Regions from separate parts of the Pseudoalteromonas sp. Ld20 genome, predicted to be linked through region 1. Evidence: predicted binding sites of a transcription regulator. Region 1 holds the regulator's gene; the other holds the start of a gene.
The links. The regulator LexA, encoded in region 1, represses DNA repair genes until DNA is damaged. The targets are predictions, from matches to a motif close to TACTGTATNNNNATACAGTA.
Positions count from the first base shown of each region.

Region 2: a site for LexA is predicted at 1,459-1,478, ahead of ruvC (crossover junction endodeoxyribonuclease RuvC). Genes of this name have one in related genera too.

Region 1 is NZ_JBISHB010000028.1:40,590-43,799, forward strand. It holds gene ACJJVX_RS05085 (hypothetical protein) at 1-133, opposite strand, end outside; gene ACJJVX_RS05090 (hypothetical protein) at 342-722, shown strand; gene ACJJVX_RS05095 (PaaI family thioesterase) at 700-1,161, opposite strand; gene lexA (transcriptional repressor LexA) at 1,340-1,957, shown strand; gene coxB (cytochrome c oxidase subunit II) at 2,376-3,210, shown strand, end outside.
Region 2 is NZ_JBISHB010000038.1:128,749-131,958, reverse strand. It holds gene ACJJVX_RS14300 (ABC transporter permease) at 1-1,393, shown strand, start outside; gene ruvC (crossover junction endodeoxyribonuclease RuvC) at 1,527-2,051, shown strand; gene ruvA (Holliday junction branch migration protein RuvA) at 2,054-2,671, shown strand; gene ruvB (Holliday junction branch migration DNA helicase RuvB) at 2,679-3,210, shown strand, end outside.

The DNA of each region.
Region 1 (3,210 bases):
TACCGTGCACTTTTTCAAGAGGGATTGCGCTCATTACTAAACCACCTAACAACCAGGCAAAAATTTGAATTGCTAGTAAATACCCGAGCCATTTGTGAAATTTACGAGCGTGTTTAAAAATGCGTTTATTCATATTACTACCTGTTTGTTATTATTTTTCAGCGCGGTATTTTATAAGCTATACTCGGTTTGCCAATGTGGCAAATTGTCGCATGTAGATTTTAGCTTAGATAAAACGTTGAATTATGTATCTTGAGGTGACTTGGGGATAGATTATTTGGTATAAAAGCAAAAATAGGTTAAAGTTTGCATTGTTTTTAATGTGAGATAAAAGAGAAATAATGTCGGAAATTCAATTTTTAAATGTAGATCTTGAGCTTGAATCCAAACAAGATATTAGCCTGTTAGTTGCAGACTTAAAAAAGAGTGCTGTGGTTTTACATTATGATAAAGATGAGTACCGACAGCTTGCACGCATTGAATCTAAAGGAGAAGTAACCTCTCCTGATAAGGCGATTAATCACTTATGCGAGTTAATAGAGTCGTGTTCGCGTGCAGCATTAAAACAATGGTTATCGTGCTCAAAGCGTACTTTTGATCTTGGCTTTGAATCAGGTACCTCGCCAAAGTGCTTTAATCAAGCATTACAGGTTGATACCTTGTTACGCATATCTGCAATAGGTGCCGGTGTTGAAATTACTATTTATCCTGTTCAGAGCTAATTTTACGCTCAACAACTGCTGCGGTCATCCTCGATACGCAGCATAATTCACCTCGGCTGTTGGTTATTTTTACTTCCCATACAGATGTTCGCTTACCCAAATGCAGTGGCTTAGCTATTGCTGTTAACGTGCCATTACGTGATGCTTTTAAATGGTTCGCATTGATCTCTTGTCCAACGCAGTAAAAGTTTGTGAAATCGACCACAAAATTAGCGGCATAACTGGCGACGGTTTCAGCTAAAACAACATTAGCACCACCGTGCACTATTCCCATTGGGTTATGATGCTCAGGGATAGCTGGCATAGTTGCAACGAGGTAATCGTCACCAATTTCACTAATCTCAATGCCCATGGTTTTCATTAATGTGCCTTGTCCACTTATACCGTTATCAAGATTTTTGCATTGTTCAAGGGTGATAGGTTGATACCAAATACTCATATGTTCATATTCTCCAATGGGTTTAAATTTACTTTATACTTTTTAACATTCATATCGGTAACTTCATACTAATAAATTCAATCAATATTTATGGTTTTATTTAAGCCAATTTAAATTTGCGATTTTCATATAACTGTATATACTCACAGTTAAATGTACTGTATGGAAACCCAGTTGTATGCGCCCATTAACGAATCGCCAAGCTCAAATTCTCGAACTTATTAAAGCTTTTATCAAAGATACAGGCATGCCACCAACGCGTGCAGAAATTGCGCAGACGCTAGGTTTTAAAAGTGCAAATGCGGCAGAAGAGCATTTAAAAGCACTTGCTAAAAAAGGTGTGATTAAAATGAAACCTGGTGCAAGCCGAGGTATTCAACTGGTTGAAGAAGATGAGCCAGAGCAACTAGGTTTACCGCTTATTGGTAGGGTGGCCGCGGGTGAACCAATATTGGCTGAGCAACATGTTGAAAGCCATTGCCAAGTTGATCCGCTGTTATTTAAGCCAGCTGCTGACTTTTTACTGCGTGTACAAGGCATGAGCATGAAAGATATTGGCATTATGGATGGTGATTTATTAGCTGTACATCGTACTCAAGTGGCTGAAAATGGCCAAGTAGTGGTGGCACGTGTTGATGATGATGTAACCGTTAAGCGTATTGAAAAAGCTGGGAAAAAAGTTTTCTTACATGCTGAAAATGATGACTTCTGCGCAATTGAAGTTGATCTAGAGCATGAATCTTTCAATATAGAAGGTTTGGCTGTTGGTGTTATTCGTAACGCCGATTGGATGTAATAACTTTTTCATAGAGTGGCATCAAATAGCTGAAGTTTGATGCTTTACATTTTTTAACCCCTAATATATTAGAACCCACACTTGTAAGTACCATTCAAAGCCTTATTACCCCTACTTATCCACTGCTTTTAGCTATTTAATATTGCCTTCCTTTGGAAAATAACGCGCTGATTTTTAGTTGTTATTTTTGCAGTAAAATAAAATTTAATTGCCATTAAAACTTGCTAATTGTTCATTTTTTAACTAATTGGTTAATACACTGTATTAACAATTGCTCTTTAATGAGTGTGTTTATGCCTGTGGCATAAATGAATTGTTAACTTTCAGTTAAAATAACAATAAACGAATTGGCGCGATTTAATAGCAGTGCCGCCTTTTCGCTTTGCATTTTTGCAATAGCATTCAAAGGAGTCGTCACATGGGTAAACTGAGCTCTACCTTGTGGCTTATATTGTTTGTTCTACCGCAGCAAGTATTGGCAAATAGCCAATTTAATATGCGAAAGGGCGTAACAGATATAAGTAATGATGTTTATCAACTGCACATGACAATATTTATTATATGTTGTGTGATTGGTGTAATTGTGTTCGCGGTTATGTTTTGGGCACTAATCCATCACCGAAAATCAAAAGGGGCAAAACCTGCCCAATTCCATGAAAGTACAAAAGTAGAAATCCTCTGGACGGCAATACCATTTGTAATCTTAATCGCTATGGCGGTACCCGCTACTAAAACTCTAATTTCGATGGAAGATGCCAGCAAAGCTGATTTGACCATTAAAATTACGGGGTCGCAGTGGAAGTGGCATTATGAATACATGGGTGAAGACGTTGCTTTTTACTCTATTCTATCAACCCCTCAAGATCAAATTTCCAACCAAGCAGATAAAACAAACACCTATCTACTTGAAGTTGATAAACCATTGGTATTACCAATTAATAAAAAAGTACGTTTTTTGATGACTTCAGACGATGTTATCCACTCTTGGTGGGTACCTGATTTTGCTGTTAAAAAAGATGCAAACCCTGGCTTTATCAATGAAACGTGGACCAAAATTAATGAAGAGGGAATTTATCGAGGTCAGTGTGCTGAACTATGTGGTAAAGATCATGGTTTTATGCCTGTTGTTGTTGAGGCTAAGTCTGAGCAAGCGTTTACCGATTGGTTGCAACAAGCGAAGCAAGCCAAAAAAACGGCAGCAGCAGCAGATGCAGCCCTGCTTGACCAAACCCTCCCTAAAGAGGAGTTAATGG
Region 2 (3,210 bases), on a different contig from region 1:
CTTATTTGATATACCGCCGCTGCGAGTGTTGCGTCGTAATTTAGGGGATAGATTACTTGTTAGTAAAGTACATTTAGCCATGTCTGCAATGACTGTGTTTTTATTAATGTGGTTATTTAGTAATAACTTAAAAATTACTGCAATTTTGTTTGTTTCAACATTGGTGCTTATTGGTTTACTGTTTTTGGTCTCACGGATCATCTTTGGGGGCGGACGTAAATTAGGTTTACGCCCAGGCAATAGTTGGTCGTTGGCGATTGCATCAATTCAAAAGCGCGCAAATGCAAATTCAGTGCAACTTATTAGCTTTGCATTAGCGATTAAATTACTTTTATTTTTGGTGGTACTTAAAAACGACATGATTGCTGATTGGCAGTCACAATTACCGAATGACGCACCTAATGCATTTTTAGTTAATATTACGGAGTCTGAATTACCCGTAATAACTGACTATTTAGCGCAAAAGAAAATTCAAGTATCAGAGTTTTACCCAACTATTCGCGGGCGTGTTAATGCGGTAAATGGTGAACTTGTAGCGCGTGAAGTATCGTTGCAAGATAATGAGAAAAAAGATGAAGAAGCGCGCTCTGGTATCGGGCGAGAGCTTAATTTAACCTGGTTAACACAATCACCAGCGCAAAATGAGATCATCGATGGCGAGTGGTTTTCTGAAAGTGCGACGGGTGAAGCGTCAATTGAAGAATCAATGCTGGCGCGTTTAGACGTAAAACTCGGTGATACATTAACGTTTTTAATTGGCGCACAATCGTTTGATGCAAAAATAACGAGTGTTCGTAAAGTAAATTGGGCCACCTTAAAGCCAAACTTTTTTATCATTTTGAGTCCGGATGTATTGGCTGATTTTCCTGCGACATATATTTCTTCAGTTCGTATAGAGACGGATCAAAAACGTGACTTTAGTGAATTGTTACGTACTTACCCAACGGTTAATGCTATTGATGTTGATAGTTTTGTTAAACAAATTCAATCGACTATTTCGCAAGTATCATTGGCAATTGGCTTTGTACTTGCCATTGTGGTGCTTTGTGGGGCGCTAGTTTTAATTTCGCAAGTGCAAGCAAGCTTAGGGGAGCGAATGCAAGAAATAGTGATTTTACGCACCCTAGGTGCAAAAGGCCGATTAATAAAAAATGCGACATTATACGAGTTTTTATTACTCGGCAGTGCGGCTGGCTTTGTTGCGGCTCTAGTGAGTGATGTCGCATTATTTATTGTGCAACGAGAAATGTTTGATTTAGCCGGTAAATTACACCCGCATATTTGGATCATCGGTCCTTTAGTAGGGGGCACATTTGTGGCTGTTTTAGGCTACTTTATGATTGCTCGAACAATGCGTAAAAATACGCAAGGTTTACTGCGCTCGCTCGGTTAATATTGCGACTCATTTTATAGTATTAACACAAAAACCCGCAATTGCGGGTTTTTGCATTGACAATGCACTGGTAATTTATACAGTACTCTGGCATTATTACTTTATTAGTAAGTTATATTTATTGGGCAAGAGCTTGGCTATTATTTTAGGGATTGATCCAGGTTCGCGGTTGACGGGCTATGGGGTCATTGCTCATCAAGGTGCAAAATTTACCTATTTAGGCAGTGGATGTATAAAACTGGCGGATCACGAATTTCCTATTCGCTTAAAAATGATCTTTCAAGGTATTAGCCAATTAATAGCGCAATTTTCGCCAGAACAGTTTGCGATTGAAAAAGTATTTATGGCGCATAACCCTGATTCAGCACTTAAACTAGGACAGGCCCGAGGAGCGGCTATTGTCGGAGCTGCTGTGGCTGAATTACCCGTATTTGAATATTCAGCAAGGCAAATTAAACAAGCTGTTGTTGGCCATGGTGGTGCAGATAAATCACAAGTACAACAGATGGTAAAAAATATTTTAAAGCTGCCAGGTACGCCGCAAGCCGATGCAGCGGATGCACTGGCAATTGCTATTTGTCATGCACATTCTAATCAAAACTTAATAAAGCTAGCGGGCAGTGCCAGTAAAACCGTTAGAGGAAGGCTAAGGAAATAATAATGATAGGTCGATTAAACGGTATATTGGTAGAGAAGCAACCACCTGAGATCTTACTTGAAGTCTCTGGAGTAGGTTACGAGGTAAACATGCCAATGACGTGTTTTTATGATTTACCCAATATTGGTGAAACGGCAATTGTTTACACTCATTTTGTGGTGAGAGAAGATGCGCAGCTATTATTTGGTTTTAATAACAAAACAGAACGCGCTTTATTTCGTGAATTACTTAAAGCAAATGGGGTTGGACCAAAATTAGGCTTAGCTATTTTATCAGGAATGTCGGCTAAGCAATTTGTAACCTGTGTGAACAATGAAGACGCAACTAGCTTAGTGAAATTACCGGGTGTTGGCAAAAAAACCGCAGAACGCCTTGTACTTGAAATGAAAGACCGCTTAAAAGATTGGGGTAATGACTTATTCACGCCATTTAGTGATAATGCAGTAATACAGCCCGCATCAGATGCTTTAATTGCGAATAATGCGGCTGATGATGCAATTTCTGCACTCGTTTCATTGGGCTATAAGTTGGCGCAAGCACAAAAAACGGTTAAAGCGATTAGCAAGCCAGATATGTCTACAGAGGTTCTGATCAAAGAGTCTCTTAAATCAATGTTGTGAGTAAACCATGATTGAAGCGGATCGCTTAATAGATGCCACCGAACAAAGTAATGAAGATGTTGTTGATCGTGCAATTAGACCAAAACTTTTAGCCGACTACACAGGTCAGCCACATGTTAAGCAGCAAATGGAAATTTTTATTGAAGCTGCACGAAGCCGAGGTGAAGCCCTTGATCATTTATTAATATTTGGCCCGCCGGGGTTAGGTAAAACAACATTAGCCAATATTGTTGCCAACGAGCTAGGTGTAAGTATTAAAACAACCTCAGGGCCTGTACTTGAAAAAGCTGGCGATTTAGCGGCATTGCTTACAAACCTTGAAGAGGGGGATGTTCTGTTTATTGATGAAATTCATCGCCTCAGTCCACAAGTTGAAGAGATCCTCTATCCAGCGATGGAAGATTACCAGTTAGATTTAATGATAGGTGAAGGCCCAGCTGCTCGCTCAATAAAGCTTGATTTACCTGCATTTACTTTGATAGGCGCTACAACTCGTGCGGGATCGTTAACATCACCGCTGAGAGATCGTTTTGGTATAG